DNA from 2 places in the Guptibacillus sedimenti genome. Region 2 is predicted to be linked to the other one. Evidence: a T-box and tRNA genes for the amino acid it is inferred to sense, from the RefSeq annotation. Region 2 holds a T-box; the other holds one or more tRNA genes.
The links. A T-box is a leader RNA that pairs with one kind of tRNA and senses whether it is charged. The one in region 2 lies ahead of tyrS (tyrosine--tRNA ligase), so its partner is inferred to be a tRNA-Tyr.
Positions count from the first base shown of each region.

Region 1: it has a tRNA-Tyr gene. The T-box ahead of tyrS (tyrosine--tRNA ligase) is inferred to sense a tRNA for this amino acid. The anticodon was not compared.

Region 1 is NZ_JAQQWV010000003.1:84,363-93,385, forward strand. It holds gene PQ578_RS14900 (D-alanyl-D-alanine carboxypeptidase family protein) at 1-1,060, shown strand, start outside; gene PQ578_RS14905 (NAD(P)/FAD-dependent oxidoreductase) at 1,091-2,038, opposite strand; gene PQ578_RS14910 (5' nucleotidase, NT5C type) at 2,017-2,550, opposite strand; gene PQ578_RS22515 (YjcZ family sporulation protein) at 2,659-2,823, opposite strand; gene PQ578_RS14920 (alanine/glycine:cation symporter family protein) at 2,938-4,320, opposite strand; gene PQ578_RS14925 (spore coat protein) at 4,444-4,728, opposite strand; gene PQ578_RS14930 (hypothetical protein) at 4,740-4,925, opposite strand; gene kynU (kynureninase) at 4,990-6,267, opposite strand; tRNA gene PQ578_RS14940 (tRNA-Leu) at 6,430-6,514, shown strand; tRNA gene PQ578_RS14945 (tRNA-Arg) at 6,525-6,601, shown strand; tRNA gene PQ578_RS14950 (tRNA-Met) at 6,616-6,692, shown strand; tRNA gene PQ578_RS14955 (tRNA-Tyr) at 6,710-6,794, shown strand; tRNA gene PQ578_RS14960 (tRNA-Gln) at 6,799-6,873, shown strand; tRNA gene PQ578_RS14965 (tRNA-Gly) at 6,877-6,950, shown strand; tRNA gene PQ578_RS14970 (tRNA-Arg) at 7,046-7,119, shown strand; ZMP/ZTP riboswitch at 7,414-7,496, shown strand; gene PQ578_RS14975 (bifunctional 5,10-methylenetetrahydrofolate dehydrogenase/5,10-methenyltetrahydrofolate cyclohydrolase) at 7,538-8,383, shown strand; gene PQ578_RS14980 (fructose-1,6-bisphosphatase) at 8,674-9,023, shown strand, end outside.
Region 2 is NZ_JAQQWV010000001.1:1,103,586-1,112,608, forward strand. It holds gene acsA (acetate--CoA ligase) at 1-190, shown strand, start outside; gene PQ578_RS05340 (transglycosylase domain-containing protein) at 234-3,392, opposite strand; T-box leader at 3,533-3,755, shown strand; gene tyrS (tyrosine--tRNA ligase) at 3,836-5,101, shown strand; gene rpsD (30S ribosomal protein S4) at 5,207-5,809, opposite strand; gene megL (methionine gamma-lyase) at 6,155-7,336, shown strand; gene PQ578_RS05360 (GAF domain-containing protein) at 7,417-7,902, opposite strand; gene refZ (forespore capture DNA-binding protein RefZ) at 8,053-8,706, shown strand; gene hisJ (histidinol-phosphatase HisJ) at 8,693-9,023, opposite strand, start outside.

The DNA of each region.
Region 1 (9,023 bases), on a different contig from region 2:
TTATGAGAAAAACAGCTCAGAAGAAATGTATCCTGCAAGCATTACAAAAATTGCAACCGCATTAATGGCAGTAAAGTCCAATAAAATGGATGAGATGGTTACTGTTAGCGAAAATGCACGGGCAGCAGAAGGTACAAGAGTTTATTTAAAGGAAGGAGAAACAGTTCCTTTAGATAAATTAGTAAAAGGTATGATGATTAATTCAGGAAATGATGCTGCCATTGCTATTGCAGAGCATTTGAGCGGAGATGTGGAATCGTTTTCTAATGAATTAAATGAATTTTTGAGTGAAGAAGTAGGCGTTCGGAACACTCACTTTGTCAATCCTAACGGTCTTTTTGATAAAGAGCATCTGACGACTGCAGAGGATATGGCGAAAATCACCCAGTATGCAATGAAAAATGAAGAGTTTCGCTCGCTATTTGGAATGAAACAATTAAGGTGGAGCGGGGAAGACTGGGAAACGACTCTTATTAATCACCATCGCCTCTTACTTGATTATGATTTCGTTACTGGTGGAAAAAATGGCTATGTATCAAAATCTGGTTTTACCCTAGTTACGACTGCTTCGAAAGATGATCAAGAATTAATTGCTGTTACGATGAAAGCAACTGATGACAAAATCGCTTATCAGGATACATTAAATCTTCTTAATTATGGATTTAGTGACTTTACACCGGTTGAGTTTGAGAAAGGAACTGAACTGGGCGTTGTAAATCAAAAGCAATACAGTCTTTCAGAGGACATTACACTGTATCAAAATGACGATCATCCGATCGATCTTACATTATCAAATGAAAACCAACTCGTGAGTGTAGGAAATTCGTATCGTTCAAATCTTGATTTAGAGTTATTAACCACAACTTCTATAGAAAGTAATGCTCCAGAGCAAAAAACTGAAGCTAAACCTGTTGCACAAGTTAAGGATGAGGAAACAGAATCTATTTTTTCAAGTAGCACGATCCTTTATCTAGGGATTGGCATTTTTCTCTTCATTATCATTTGTTTGATTTTTGGAAGAAGCAATACTTCTGTTAAAAGACATCGTACATTTCCATAAATAAAACTAAAAAGGACCTGTGGGTCCTTTTTAGTTTTCTAGAGAAAACGAAAGTTGTTTTACAGCCGTCATTCCCTGGCCAACTGCAGAAGCGATGCTAGACAAAAGTGGGCGCGTACAAACATCTCCAGCAGCATACACGTAGGGAAGTGATGTTTCGCCATCTGCATTGCATTTTATATAGCCATCGTCATCAAGTGCAATACCTTCACTGTAAGGTCCGGTGTTTGGTTGGACACCAATTCGAATAAATACACCATCCACTTCAATTGTTTCATGAAGATCTTCGTTAGATAAGGATAAAACTTTCCTACCTTTTCCCTTCATTCCAGTTACGACAGTTTCGGTTAGGATCGTAATGTTTTCATGTTCCATCACAGGATCTTTATATTCTTGACGAGCTTTAAAGTGATTAGAACGGTGAATAAGGGTTACTCGAGAGCCAGCTTCAGCAAGTAATAAGGCACCCTCAAAAGCTCGATCGCCTCCGCCAATTACTGCTACGTCCTTGTTAATAAATTTAGATTTATCTCTAGTAGCTGAATATACTTCTTTCTGATCGATCATTTCTTGTTCACCGGGAACATGGAGTTTTCGAGGTGATGATCCTGTGGCAATAAGCAAAGAGCGAAATTCATATGTATCATCAGCGGTTGTTTTAAGAATTTTTTTCTTCCAATCAATTGACGTAACAGCTGAATTTAAAGCATAGTCAACATCTATTTTATGGGCATGTTCAGTAAGTTTTTTCTGAAGGTATTGACCGTTTGGAGCGATCATGCCAGGGTAATCAACAATTTGATTGTAGATGGTATTTAATTGACCACCGAGATCATTCTTTTCTTCAAGTAACAAATGATTTAGTCCGAGGCGTTTCGCCCATATGGCAGCTGAAATGCCAGCTGGTCCTCCCCCGATAATTAAGAGGTCTTTTTTCTGGTCCACGAGTTGTGCCCTCACTTCCATGTTGCAAGCCATTTCTCAAACTCTAGCCAATTGTTAACACGAGGAACATCAATGTCAGCATTATAAGGATAATTCATGGCGATCGCTGTTCTGCCAGTATTTTTAAAGGCCATCAGATTATGAGGGGCATCATCAAACAATAAGTCACCGCGAATCATTTCTTTTCGATGAGAGAAAATCAAATTATTCTTACCGATAAAAGGGAGGTTTTTCTCAACCCACTGTTCTTTTTCAGTATAAGCATATGTACGGCTGCTAGTTACAATTAGAACATCATAATTCAAAGAAAGTCGTTCAAGAACTTCGATCGCATATGGAAGAGGTTTTAAGTGAAGGAAAATACCGGGTTGATCCAGGTACTCATAAATCTTCTCACCACATTCGCTTTTCACATAATCTTCAGAGCGCCAGCACATAAGATTTTCAACAGAAAGATTGTCTTGATAATCTTCGTTATATCTGCGGTGCCATTCTGACATCAAATCACAAATGACAGAGTCCATATCAATTAGAATGGTTTTCATTAAATCACTTCTTTCATTATACATTCTTTATCACTATAACAGCGAATGGAAAATGGAACAATTCCACTCATACAAAAAGCAAGAACCAATTGGTTCTTGCTCAGTGGACTAGCATTTAATAAAAGCAGTTCCTACGATGATAAGCAGGATGAAAAGAACGACGATTAGCGCAAATCCATTTCCGGCAGGTCGATGACAAGGCATACCGTATGAAGCTCCAGCTACCGGCTGATAAGGCTCGTTTCCGTATGGTGCATTGTTTGCATGGTACATAGTATTAGGTCCCCCTTTAATTTCTCTTTCTTTATCACTGTATGTTGCCGTCTAGAAATGATATAGGCAGGAGCGGAGGAGAACCTAAATTAGGTGAATGTCACAGGAAAAAATCTAGGAACTAATGCCTTTATCTTTTGTTTGTGCTTGCTTTAAGAAGTTGAATTTATAATCGTCAGTCAGTTCTTTTACTTCCTTACTAAGGAATAAAATGGCAATCACATTTGGAACAACAAACAATGCGAGTGTAATATCAACGAGCTCCCAAACGAATTGAAGGCCACCAATAGCCCCAACAAAAATCGAAAGAATATAAACGACACGCATCACTCTAGAAAAAGGAATCCCAAATAAGTACTCAGCTTGTTTTTCACCGTAAAACACAAGTACACCAATCGTACTAATGACAAAGATCAATAAGAGGGAAGAAACGAATATGGGTCCCCAGGTAGGTCCCATTAATCCAGAGAATGCATCTGATACCATATCAGCTGCGTTAGAAGGCTTCACATCTTTCCAAGCTCCTGACAAAAGTACAGTGAATGCTGTAACGGTACAGAGGACGATTGTATCAATAAATACGCTGAAGATGCCCCATAATCCCTGTCTACATGGATGAGGTGTGTGTGCTGCAGAATGGGCAATGGATGCTGTACCCATCCCGGCTTCGTTCGAATAAAGTCCACGAGCCAGTCCCCACCTAACCGCAGCAGCAAATCCTGCACCAGCAAATCCACCTGCAGCAGAGATTGGTTGAAAAGCGTGGACGAAAATTAGGCTGATTACGTTCGGGAATTCCTCAATATTAATAATCATGACGCCGATCGCACCAGCAATATATGTAAGAACCATAAATGGAACGATTTTTTCAGCAACTGCACCGATTCGACGAATTCCACCAAGTACAACAGCGGAAATAAGAACGATTAAGATAACACCAGTCAGCCATGTAGGCATTCCGAAAGCACTTTCAGAAAGAGTTGAAATCGAATTTGTTTGAACCATGACACTTGGTATAATTTCAATCATTAATCCAAAAGCGAAGAGAGAAGAGGCAAATTTCCAGCCTAACCCTTTTCTTATGTAGTACATTGGGCCTCCAACATAGACACCGTTTTTATCTTCTTCACGATATTTGATACCGAGTACAATTTCTGAGAATTTAGTGGACATCCCGATAATGGAAACGACCCACATCCAAAAAATTGCACCAGGTCCACCGAAAGCGATGGCAACAGGAACCCCAACTATGTTCGTTGCACCAGCAGTAGATGCAAGCGCTGAAGCAAATGCTTGAAAAGGCGAGATGGTGCCATCACCTTTTTCTTTTTTGAATACTTTACCGATCGTATGTTTTAAGGCGTGGGGAAAAAACAGGATTTGAAAGAATCCTAACCGTATTGTTAGAAACAAGCCGCCTCCTAAAAGTAAGATCATCATTGGGTAACCCCAGATGAATGCGGAAAATTCGGTTATTGCATTTAAAATAGCGTCCATTGCCAACACTCCTTATATGTAGTACTAGTTTAATTATCCATATAGTGGGAGAGCGAAACGCTATTTGTAAAATTATGAAAAAATGAGTACAAAGACATAGAGCCGGTTTTCACCGGCTCCCGTTTAATGCATTTGAGGTGGCTGATTGTTTTGTTGCTGTTGCGCACCACTCAGTTGGTTCTTAACTTGTTGTATTTCATTAACCTGAGCTGGCGCTGCAGGTTGATAGTACCCTTTCTGCTTTGCGTACTGATAAAGGCTATACTGTCTCTGTTCATCTGTATTACGGATCTGTTGAAGAGCCTGCCGGAGTTGCTGATTATCAGCTTGAGAAATCACGCTTCCGTAATTACTTAAGCTACTGTTTAACACTGATAAATAGTCGTTTACCATATCTTTTTCGTTCATAAGATCCCTCCTTAGCTTAGAAAGCCCATTAGTTGTTGTTGTGTATGACGTGCATCTTGAGCATCTTTTTGTAGCATTTGCTTAAGCTGTGGGCAGGTACACGACTCCGCGTAGGAATCAAGTTTGTTTGCAAGTGTTTCGTGGCCGCCAATCATATGACGTAAGTTTTGAAGTTCAAGTTCATTAAGTTGACTCATCCAGTTTCCCTCCTTCATTTTAATCATGTTTAGTATGAATGGGGAGGTTTGGAAATATACAACCTTAAGCGATAACATTTCGTTTGTTAGAAAATTGTTGATACGTCTTTTCACGCATGATGGTTTTAAGAATCTCTACAACGTGATAGACGTCTACATAAGAAGAATAAAGGGCAATCGGTGCGAGCCTAATCACGTTTGGAGAACGGAAATCTGGAATGACGCCTTGTTGTTTTAACGCTTTACATATACGTGCGGCATCATCATGCTCCAAACAAACGTGTCCACCGCGCCGATCATCTTCTGATGGGTTCGTAATCACAAAGCCATCTTCTATTAAGTTCTCTTGAACAAGTTCCATTAAAAATCTGGTTAGGGAAAGCGATTTTGCTCGTATCGATTCAATTCCTGCATCATTCATCAATTCTAATGACCCGATTAATGGGGCCATGCTAAAAATATGAGGTGTTCCAATTTGATAAGCGCCTGCGGTTTCTGCATGAGTAAGCGTATGACTCATATCAAATTGCACGTCCTTTTTTGAACTGAACCAACCCGCAAGTCCAGGGCGTCTTCCCAGGTGATCCTTATGAACGAAAAGGCCGCCAACTCCACCAGGTCCACTATTTAAGTATTTGTATGTACACCAAACGGCGAAATCCACCTTCCATTCATGAAGTTTATGTGGAATGGCTCCTATTGAGTGAGCCAAATCAAATCCGATGATCGCTCCTTTATCATGAGCCGCTTTCGTTAACTTTTCAATATCGAGTAATTGACCACTTCGATACAGAACAGAAGGAAGAAGAATTAGGGCAACTGTCTCATCAATCGCCTCAATAATGTCATCTTCCAATAGCGTTCTACCATCTTGACTTGTAACTTGAATAAGGTGTGTATCTGGTGATAACCCGTGAAGTTCTAATTGACTTTGAATCGCATAAATATCCGATGGAAATGTTAGAGAATCAGCAAGAATTTTCGTCTTTTTACCAGAAGGTTTAAAAAATGTAGCAAGCATCTGATGAAGGTTAGTTGTTATAGATCCGGTTGTCATGGTTTCAGAAGAATGGGCGCCAATTAAGGTAGAAGTCATTCCACCAAGGTTCTCAGCCATATAAAACCAGGGTTGTTGACCATCAGTCCAGCCGTCTATTCCATGGTGTTTCCAGTCTTCTAGTGATTGAAGAAGAGAGGATTCAGCTTTTTTTGAAAGAAGACCAAGAGAATTTCCATCCATATATATCCTGTTCGGATTCAAATAAAATTCACGTCGGAACTTCGCAAGTGGATCTTTCTCGTCGAATTTTTTAGCATTTTCAATGGACTGTGTTAAACTCATAAGAAACAGCTCCTTTTCTACCACTAATCGTATGAAAGGGATAAGGACCTGTCAACGCTTTCACTCTTTGTGCAAAAAACTTTCTTTGTTTTTTTAGGATAACGATTGACTTTTTAAATGATCTAATGGTATATTATTAAACGTCGCTGATGCACAGCACATGCGGGTGTGGCGGAATTGGCAGACGCGCTAGACTTAGGATCTAGTGTCTTACGACGTGGGGGTTCAAGTCCCTTCACCCGCACCATATATTTTTTGCGCCCGTAGCTCAATTGGATAGAGCGTCTGACTACGGATCAGAAGGTTAGGGATTCGACTTCTCTCGGGCGCACCATACATAATGTAAGTGGCGGTGTAGCTCAGCTGGCTAGAGCGTACGGTTCATACCCGTGAGGTCGGGGGTTCGATCCCCTCCGCCGCTACCATATTTCAATTTCATCATGGAGGGGTAGCGAAGTGGCTAAACGCGGCGGACTGTAAATCCGCTCCCTCAGGGTTCGGCGGTTCGAATCCGTCCCCCTCCACCATGATTGGGCTATAGCCAAGCGGTAAGGCAACGGATTTTGATTCCGTCATGCGCCGGTTCGAATCCAGCTAGCCCAGCCATTTGCGGGTGTAGTTTAGTGGTAAAACCTCAGCCTTCCAAGCTGATGTCGTGGGTTCGATCCCCATCACCCGCTCCATTACATATTTTAGAGAAGAATACCAGAATGAACTTTCCATCATAATTTAAATCATGATATACTAATGATTAGATGAGAAATCTTCTCCATATCATGCGCCTTTAGCTCAGTAGGATAGAGCAACAGCCTTCTAAGCTGTGGGTCAGAGGTTCGAATCCTCTAAGGCGCATACCAAAAACCCTTGAATAGAATTTCTATTCAAGGGTTTTTTTGTTCTTATACACACGAGTAAGTGAGCATAGAGGTCATTTGCAATAAACGAGTAGAGCATCTAATTTAAAGATATATTTGGTACTGAATGGACAAGGATAATCGAAAGGAATTCATCTTGTTTTAAAGGAGGATGAGGAGATTATATCCGAACGATTAATTGTAATTTAATTAATTTGTTCACTTTTAGTGGTTTGTTGTCCCATTTTTCTTTCGTTTGTTTCTGTTTTATGCTACTATATCCGTAGAAATCATTCGTTGCAGTAACTGACGACAATTGTGGAAATAACCATAGGGGAGCTGTGACGGACTATGCCGGTCGTCTGGGCGAAGAAATGAGACAACTCATTCTTTACCAATTTTCAGGAGGAGTTTATATGACAAACGAAACAAAAATTTTAGACGGTAAAGCAGTTGCTAATCGCATAAAAGAAGAGTTAAAGACAAGAGTTGCATCTCTTAAAGAAAAGGATGTGACTCCAAGCCTTGTGACTATACTTGTTGGAGATGATCCATCTTCTGAGACCTATGTAAGAATGAAAGGCAATGCGTGTGAGCGGGTAGGAATTACCTCTAAAAAAATTCACCTCTCCGAAGACACAACAACTGAAACGCTCGTACAGACAATTGAAGAGTTAAACCGGGATGCTTCTGTGCATGGTATATTGCTTCAACACCCCGTTCCATCTCAAATTGATGAACGTCTTGCTTTTGAAACCATTGCGATCGAGAAAGATGTTGATGGTGTAACGAGTGCTGGCTATGGCCAAACAGCTCTTGGATTTGGAACTTATCCATCTTGCACTCCTGCAGCAATCATGAAAATCATGGAAGACTATGATATTCAAGCTGAAGGAAAGCACGCTGTTGTAATCGGCCGCAGCCCAATTTTAGGAAAACCAGTATCTGCGCTTTTATTAAATCAGAATGCAACAGTAACAACTTGTCATTCTAGAACTACTAACCTTGCTTCGCATGTGCAGCAAGCAGATATCGTCATTGCTGCAGTGGGTAAGCCGGAATTTATTAAAGGTGACTGGGTTAAAGACGGAGCTGTTGTGCTGGATGCTGGATATAACAAAGGAAACGTTGGGGATGTGGAATATGAAGCGGCTGCTAAGAAAGCGTCCTATATTACACCTGTTCCGGGCGGCGTGGGCCCAGTTACAATTGCGATGCTATTAAAACATACTGTTGATGCAGCTGAAAAAACAGTTCAATAAAAAGAAGTAAAGTTAAAAGTAGTTTCATTGGAGGAGGCACCTTGTTATCGTGCACTCCAAATGGAACTGCTTTTTTTTTTTTGTGCGTTTTACATTAAATGAGAAACTAGCATTATAGCAAATCATTCGTTTCATATGAGGTAGTAGAGTACTGCTTTATTCTCTATTCTAGTATTAAAAATATGTTACTATCAATGTAAAGAATTATTTATGAAGACGAATCCTAGTAAGGCTAGTTGCAATCGTTCTCATCTTAAACCTTGCAGTAATTTGAAAGGGGATACATCAGTTTGAACACAAAACATTTGGATTTACTTGCCCAAAAATATGATAGTGAAGAAAAAGTTGTCACTGAAATCATAAACCTTAAAGCCATCCTTAATCTACCAAAAGGAACTGAGCATTTTGTTAGTGATTTACATGGGGAGTACCAAGCCTTTCAACATGTGCTACGAAATGGTTCAGGTAAAGTGAAAGAGAAAATCTCTGACTTGTTTAAAGATGAGTTACCAGAAGATGAGTTAAACGAATTTGCGACGCTCGTTTACTATCCGGAAGAAAAAATAAACCTAATTAAACATTCTTTTAGTAGTGATAACGAATTATACGAATGGTATACGGTGATGATTGAACGTATGTT
Region 2 (9,023 bases):
GCCATCTGATGAGCTAATGGAGGAGATTCGTAACTTTGTGAAAAAAGGTCTCGCTGCTCATGCGGCACCTAGGGAGATCGAATTTAGAGATAAACTTCCGAAAACAAGAAGTGGTAAAATTATGCGTCGTGTGCTAAAGGCGTGGGAGCTTGATTTACCTACTGGAGATTTGTCAACGATGGAAGATTAAAGAATAAAAACAGCCTGTAGCAAAGTTTGCTACAGGCTGTTTTTTAATCCGAATTATTGCTTGTATTAGTGGAACTGTTAGCGTTATTTTCGCTGTTTGCCCCATTTGCCCCGTTTGAATTGCTATTGCTACTATTATTTGAGGTGTTGCTGTTCTCATTTTCTTCTGTATTATCATCTTCTTCTGTACTATCATTATTTTCAGTATTAGCGCCATCTTCGTTTGAAGAGGAATCTTCTGCATTACTTGATTCATCTTCTTCATCTTCTGTAGCTTCCTCATTCTCAGTGTTACTATTTCCGGAAGTTTGATCATTGCCTTCGTCTGATTCAGGCTTTGGTTCAGGTTTCTCTTTAGGTTCAGGCTTTTCAGACCAATCTCCACTTGTTACTTTAGCAGAAGCTCCTGATTCGTTACCAGCTACATCAACCGCTGTAACGTAATAAGCATAAGCACCAGAAGGGATGTTGAATGAGCTACCATCAGAAGATTTTATACTTCCAAGCTTCGTAAAGGAACTGCTCCCGTTCGAAGCTCGGTAAATGCGGTATCCAACGATATCACTTTCACCTGAGGCACCCCAATTTAATGTTGATCCATTAATTGAAAGGCCACCAACTGCGCCTGGTTTTTTACCATTTTCCGAAGCAGTAGTGCCTTCGGAAACAATATTTAGGTTCTTAAACTCAGATGGTAGAAGTGATGCAAGATCGACTCCGGAGAAGTAATCTTCTTTAATCATTACTCCGCTCGACACGAACTCTTCTGGAGTGGAGCTAAGCGCTTGATACGTATTACCATTCATCACTACATAACGTCCTTCAGTGAGGCTGTCATCCACTTCAGTCGGTACGTATTTAGCGTTAAATAGGTCAGTTTGGACAAGACCAGCTTTCTGACAAAGGTCAGATGCAAGCTTCCCTGAAATTCCACAGAAAGAACGTTTTACAATACCGGTTGGCATTTTGAAAGATTTTTCTGGGTCCATTATTTCAGGTTTTTTATCATAAGCAGCATTAGCAAATAATGCCCATAAGTTTTTATTTCTATTGGCATATTGACTATCCATACTGATTTGTTTATCGTATCCAGTCCATACACCTAGTGAAACATTAGGATTAACTGCTACAAACCATGCATCATAATAGTCTTGTCCTGTACCAGTTTTTCCAGCCCAATCCGAAGAGAATTTCAGTTTGTTTGGAATGTCTTGGGCTGTCCCTTGATTAACTACGTCACGCATCATATCAATCGTTAGATACGCTGTTTGAGGACTAAAAACCTCGACTGGTTCTGGTTTTTGTTCGAAAATTGTGTTTCCGTCTCTATCAACTATTTTATCAATTAAGTATGCATCGACAAATTTTCCACCATTAGCAAATGTACCAAAAGCATTCGTGTTTTCTTCTACACTTACGCCACGTTGAAGTGCACCTATGGCCATTGATGGATTTGTTCGGTCATCAAGTGTCATTGTACTAAAGCCCATTTTCACTAAATAGTCTGTTGCTTCAACAGGGTTCATTTTATTGTAAATACGAACTGCAGGAACGTTGTATGATCTTTCCAATGCTTTTCGGGCTGTAACAAGACCATGATAATTCGATGAGTAGTTACCAGGATTATATCCCTCTTTAATCGGTAAATCTGGCACAATGTAGCCTGGCTGAACTTTTCCTACTTCCATTGCAGGAGCATAGTCAAGCAATGGTTTCATCGTAGAACCATTTGAACGATAAGCACCAGTAGCATGGTTAAGTTCTTCTTCTGCAAAATCTCTCCCACCCACGAAAGAAAGAATCTTTCCAGTTTCATTTTCGATTAAGATACTACCCACTTGCATGGGGAATTCTTTGTTTTCGAGTTCTCCTGTCTGGGAGTTTTGCACGGAAATTGTTTTAGAACTTTGAAAGTAGCTTCCATTTTCTAAAACTTTATCTCTTGCAGCATTCATAGATTCATAAATATCTCTGTCTATTGTTGTGTAAATTTTGTATCCATTTTTTCGGAGTTCCTTCTCAGCATTGCTCATAAATTCGAGAAAGACATCAGAGTTTTCTTGAACTTCTTCCCACTTTAAATCCATTTTCTTAGCTATTTCTGTTGCAGATCTTCCAGTAACATTAGCGTCATAAGTTATTTGGTTATAATAGTCCACGCTCTTCGCAAGCTTTTCTCCATCATATCCTTCTTCATCAGCGATCTGCTCTGCAAGAACGCGTTTCGCACGATCTTCAATCTCAAATGTAAGGTATGGGTATTTCTCAACTGGCGAAGGGGAAGATTTAGTTAGGTTTTTTTCAATATCGTATTCAAGCGCTTTGTTGTACTCATCTTCGGTAATTGTTTCTTCTTGATACATGCGATAAAGAACAAATTCCATCCGGTCGATTCCAGCTGAAAGATCCTCTTTCACCTCACCCGAGTTTGTAAAAGGGGTGTATGTATAAGGGTTTTTGGGAATACCAGCAATAAAAGCAGCTTGAGGCAAGTTTAAATCACTTGCATTGACTCCGAATATGCCTTGTGAAGCTGCTTGAACGCCTGCGATATTATTACCAGAAGCATTACGTCCGTAAGGAACAATGTTTAGGTATGCTTCTAGAATTTCGTCTTTATTAAAGAAGTTTTCCAGTCGAAGCGCGAGCAGCATTTCTTTTGCTTTTCGTTCAAATGAAACCTCTCTCGTCAAAATCTGGTTTTTAACAAGCTGTTGCGTGAGTGTGCTCCCACCACTGCGGTCTTCTGAATTTGTAACTTCTTGCAGTACAGCTCGTCCAATTGCTTTAGGAACAATGCCGTCATGATCGTAAAAGTATTCATCTTCTGTGGAAATGACCGCCTTTTGTAGAAGAGGAGAAACGTCTTTTAACTCAACTTCTTTACGCTCAATATCTGAACGGAAGTTTCCAAGAAATACGTCTCCAGCAAAATAGACCTCACTGGTTTCTTCGTAGTTATAAACGTCACTCTTCATCTCATCGTAAGAGCGAATCGGTTCATCTTTTACAAGCGATGCAAAATATCCCGCACCAACGCCACCGGCGAAAAAAGTGCCCATAAGACCAATTACTATAAAGATCAGAAAAAGATTCCAAACAACTTTATAGGCAATTCTGGAGCCGGATAATATGTTGTATTCTTGTAATCTATCAATGAACGCGTTCCACTTCTGCCTGATAGTAGAAAAAAGCTCTCGCATTCCTATACCCCCTCAAATTAATCCTATTTATTATAGCATATGTCGTCGAGATTTGTATAAACTGGTAGGGATATCAGTAGGGTTAGAATTGACATGGTTTTCCGTTTATGATATTAATTTAAATAGTGTTTTTTTATGAATGACATGCTTTGATTGGACAAAGTAGCGTTTTTCTCCCTTTTTCAGAGAGCTGGTGGTCGGTGAGAACTAGCATAAAGGAAAATGTGAATTACCTCCATGAGCTTCTAATGGGAAAGACAATGTCTGTGTAGCATTAGACGGTTCAGACCGTTATTCTGACTGAGTGGAAGAAAGCATGCTTTCTTCAACAAGGGTGGTACCGCGATCAATCTCGCCCCTTTTTGGGGGCGGGGTTTTTTATGTTTGTAGAACTGTAAATTGCTTGTATTAGGGAATTACTATGATTTAGAGGAGACGTTGATATGCACATTTTAGATGAATTAGAAGCAAGAGGCCTGTTAAATCAGGTGACCGATAGAGAAGGTCTTGAAAAAGAGTTGTCTAACAACCGAATTGCGCTTTATTCAGGATTTGATCCAACAGCTGATAGTCTTCATATTGGACATTTGTTGCCAGTTCTTGCGCTTCGTAGATTTCAGCTTGCAGGGCATACGCCGATTGCGCTTGTTGGTGGGGCAACCGGACTTATTGGAGACCCAAGTGGTCGTTCGAATGAGCGTACGTTAAATTCCGAAGTTATTGTAAAAGAATGGACCAATAAATTACAGGGTCAGCTAGCGCGCTTTTTAGATTTTGGTACAGAAGCGAATGCTGCAAAAGCTGTAAACAACTTTGACTGGATCGGCGAATTGAATGTGATTCCATTTCTTCGCGATGTAGGAAAGAACTTTGGTTTAAATTACATGCTTGCGAAAGATTCGGTTACATCACGTCTCGAAGCTGGAATTTCTTTTACCGAGTTTACGTACATGATTCTTCAATCGTATGACTTTCTTCAACTTTATCGTAAAGAAAATTGTCGCTTGCAAATTGGGGGTAGTGATCAGTGGGGAAATATCACGGCTGGTCTTGAATTAATTCGTAAAGAAGAAGGAAGCGAAGAATCGACGAAAGCATACGGTGCAACGTTTCCACTTGTTACGAAAAGTGACGGCTCCAAGTTTGGTAAGTCAGAAGGTGGCGCAATCTGGTTAGATGCTGATAAAACATCTCCTTATGAATTCTATCAGTTCTGGATTAATACAGATGATCGCGATGTGGTAAAGTTCCTAAATTACTTTACATTCTTAAGTATTGAAGAGATTAAAGAAATTGAGTCGAAGCATTTAGAAGCACCAGAAAAAAGAGAAGCGCACCGTACACTTGCTGAAAACGTAACGAAGCTCGTACATGGAGAAGAAAAGCTTCAGCAGGCGATCAATATTTCGGAAGCTCTTTTTAGTGGAGATATAAAGCAATTAACAGCTGAAGAAATTCGTTTAGGGTTTAAAGATGTGCCATCCTATCACGTAGAAGATCATGAAAAAGGATTGATTGACTTACTTGTAGAAGCTGGAATTTCATCTTCCAAGCGTCAGGCAAGAGAAGATGTGAAGAATGGCGCCGTTTATATTAATGGTATACGCTGTAAGGAAATAGACAAGGTGATTTCAGAAAGCGATCAAATTGAAAATCAATACGTTATTATTCGAAGAGGGAAAAAGAAATACTTCCTTCTCACATATTAATTGTTAATGAAGAGGTGCTCGATAGGAGCATCTCTTTTTTCGTATAAATCAATTTTGCTGGACATAAAAAAAACCCCGGAATAAATTCCGGGGAGTTGAAACAGCTTAACGAGAGTAGTACTCAACGATAAGAGCTTCAGTGATTTCAGCAGGAAGTTCAGAACGCTCAGGAAAACGAGAGAACGTACCTTCAAGCTTATCTGCATCGAAAGTAAGGTATTCTGGAACGAAGTTGTTTACTTCGATTGCTTCTTTGATGATGTCAAGGTTGTTTGACTTCTCACGAACGCTGATCACTTGACCAGTCGCTACGCGGTAAGAAGGGATGTCAACGCGTTTGCCATCGACAGTGATGTGGCCGTGGTTAACTAGCTGACGAGCCTGACGGCGAGTGCGAGCTAGACCCAGACGATAAACAAGGTTATCAAGACGAGCTTCAAGAAGAATCATGAAGTTCTCACCGTGAACACCTTTCATTTTACCAGCATCATCGAAAAGACGACGGAATTGACGCTCAGTCATGCCGTACATGTGACGAAGCTTTTGCTTCTCTTGAAGCTGAAGTCCATATTCAGAAAGCTTTCTACGCTGGTTAGGTCCGTGTTGACCTGGAGCGTAAGGACGCTTTTCCAATTCTTTACCTGTTCCACTTAGAGAAATACCAAGACGACGAGAAATTTTCCAACTTGGTCCTGTATAACGAGCCATATTTAGCTCCTCCTTTATACCATTATTATTGGTATAAAATAAAAACAGTGTCGTGATTCCGGTTTGCGCACATTGTGTTTTCACACGCCTTCACCTCGACAGCCGGAGGGTACGCGGCGTACCTATTAAAAGGAACACAATGAAATCGCAGCCCGTCACGCTGCTGCCCATTCTTATTTTACACAAATGCAATTGTAACTCTTTCAGATTGAGATGTCAACTATAGTAGGGATTTGATGGATAAGAAGATGTCAATGACTTGTTGAGAAAGATAATTCCCTCTTCACCTTATAATTGAAAACGCTTACAATGAAAGTGTAATGTGTGATTTTATAACAGGGGGTTATGACTTTGGGAGAGCAACGTTTTGAGACAAAAACAATTCATGATGGATATGATTCTAAATCACATCATAATAGTCTAGCATCACCGATCTATCAAACATCCACTTTTACATTTGAAACAGCAGAAGCTGGTGAAAGAAGGTTTGCTGGTGAAGAGCCTGGCTACATTTATTCAAGACTTGGAAATCCTACTGTTCGAATGTTGGAAGAGAGGATTGCTTCTCTTGAGAATGCGGAGGGTGGTTTAGCTTTTGGTTCAGGCATGGCAGCTGTTTCTGCTGTTCTTATGTATCTTGTAAAGTCGGGAGACCATATCCTTTGTTCTGAAGGAGTGTACGGCTGCACGTTTGGATTACTTAAAATGTTAGAAGAGAAGTTTGCGATCGAGCATGATTTGCTTCCACTTGATTCATTTGAACAAATTCAACAAGCTATTCGCCCAAATACAACGGTTATTTATATAGAGACGCCCATAAATCCAACATTGAAATTAATTGATCTTGAAATGATTTCTTCTGTAGCAAAGGAGAAAGGAATTACGGTTGTGGTAGATAATACATTTTCTACGCCGTATCTACAACGCCCTCTAGAATTTGGATGTGATATTGTTTTGCACAGCGCTACGAAGTATATCGGAGGGCATGGGGATGTCGTGGCGGGACTGGTTGTAAGTGATAAGAAGACAATTACTGCCATTGCAAAGAGTACACAAAAAGATATCGGAGGAATTCTATCACCGTTTGATGCATGGTTACTCCTTCGGGGATTGAAGACTCTCCCAATTCGGATGGATCGTCACTGCTCAAATGCTCATAAAATCGTTCAAAAGTTAATCGAGCATCCATCAGTAACGAATGTGATGTATCCAGGAAGAGAGGAATCGCCTTCTTTTCTAATTGCACAAAAGCAGATGAAAAGCCCAGGAGGATTAATTAGCTTTGAAATAAATGGTGGTAAACTAGAAGCGCAAAATTTTATGAATCGGCTAGGAATGATAAAAATTGCAGTTAGTCTTGGAGATGCTGAAACGCTTATTCAACATCCAGCGACGATGACACATGCAGTGGTTCCTGAAGAAGAGCAAAAACGGATGGGCATTAGTGAATCGCTTATTCGTCTTTCGATTGGACTTGAAGCGTGGGAAGACATTTGGAGGGATATCGAACAAGCGCTTGAAAAATAAAAAAACCGTCCAATGGAGAACTCCATTGGACGGTTTTTATCATTACTTAAAGTTCTTATAGATGAAGATTAAACCTGGTCTTAAAGGTAATCTTGCAATGCTAGTGTGAATTTTTCTAAATACTCTTGGTCCACTTCATCAAATCGTCCAACTTCTGGGCTGTCAATATCAAGAACGCCAAGAAGTGCCCCATTCGTAAAAATGGGCACTACAATTTCAGATTGAGACGCAGCGTCACAGGCAATATGTCCTGGGAACTCATGCACATTCTCAATTCTCATTGTTTTGCCTTCCTTGGATGCGGTGCCGCATACGCCTTTTCCATTCTGAATTCTGACACAAGCGGGTAGCCCCTGAAATGGACCGAGAACAAGTTGATCGGTTTCTTTTTCGTATAAATAAAAACCTACCCAGTTCACATCTGATAAAAACTGATTTAATAATGCAGAAGCATTTGCAAGGTTGGCTAGCTGATTCGTCTCGCCATCTAGCAGTGCTCTTAATTGTTTAATTACCATTTGATAGTCTTTTTCTCTTTTACCTGAATAGGATTCGACCTCAAACATGTCAAAACACCTCTTCCTTAACTCGAAATTATGATAATCATATCAAATCTTGTTGAGGAACACACATATTTTGTCGCACGATTATTAAAGGAATGGAGGACCAATTAACGAATGAGTTACTAAGAACGAACTATTTGGAGGTGGTTCCTAGTGAAACAGGAGCGAGATACAGTATCGAAGCGAAGTGTCATCCAGGCCGCCATTCAACTCTTTAACACCAAAGGATTCCACGGTACTTCAGTTCGTGATATTGCGAGTAAAGCAGAGGTGAACGTTGCACTAATCTCTTATTACTTTAACGGAAAAAAGGGATTAGCTGAGTTTTTAATGACTTCTTTTCTTGAAGGGTATGTAAAAGAAATTGAAGCTGCATATCAACAGCTGGAAGGGCACTCAGCAAAAACATGTCTTATTGAAGCAATTGAGCGTGTGATGGAATATCAGTATTTGAATAGACAGTTAGCTCGATTTGTACACCGAGAGATCACATTCGATTCTGTTCTTGTTCGGGAAATTATGACCACTTATCTGGCGAAAGAAAAGTATTATTTCACTAGGATTCTAGAAGTGGGTTTTGCGAGAAAAGAGTTTCGCCCTCAACCCATTGATTATATTGTGATGCAAATGAAAGGGATGCTTTCGATGCCTTTTTTACACCCGCAATATATTCTCGAAGTGCATCATATTCAACCGAATGAACGTTATTTTATAGAAAAATATAACAAGCAGTTATATCAGTGGATTCAGTTAACTGTTTGTAAAGAGAAGAAGTGGGACGAGCGCCCGCTTGTTATGAATGGTTGATTATATTTGGCTTTTGAAGCAAATGAGTGATCAGCCGATCTGCTCCCTGACCAATCCCTTTTGCACTATGGGCATCTGAGCCATAGACGAGAGGGATTTCTCGTTTTAACGCTTCTTTGACGACTTGATCGCTTGGATAGGGTTCTTCGCAAAGTGGTTTCACTGTACCAGCACCATTGTAATCAAGAGAATAGTTGTGATCTTTAATCGCAATAAGAATAGTAGCTATTTCGCTTTGAAAATCATTACTAACCGGATATTTTTTCTGGAATTTATTTGCAAGTGTCATATGTCCTATACGAGTAGGCTTGTAATTT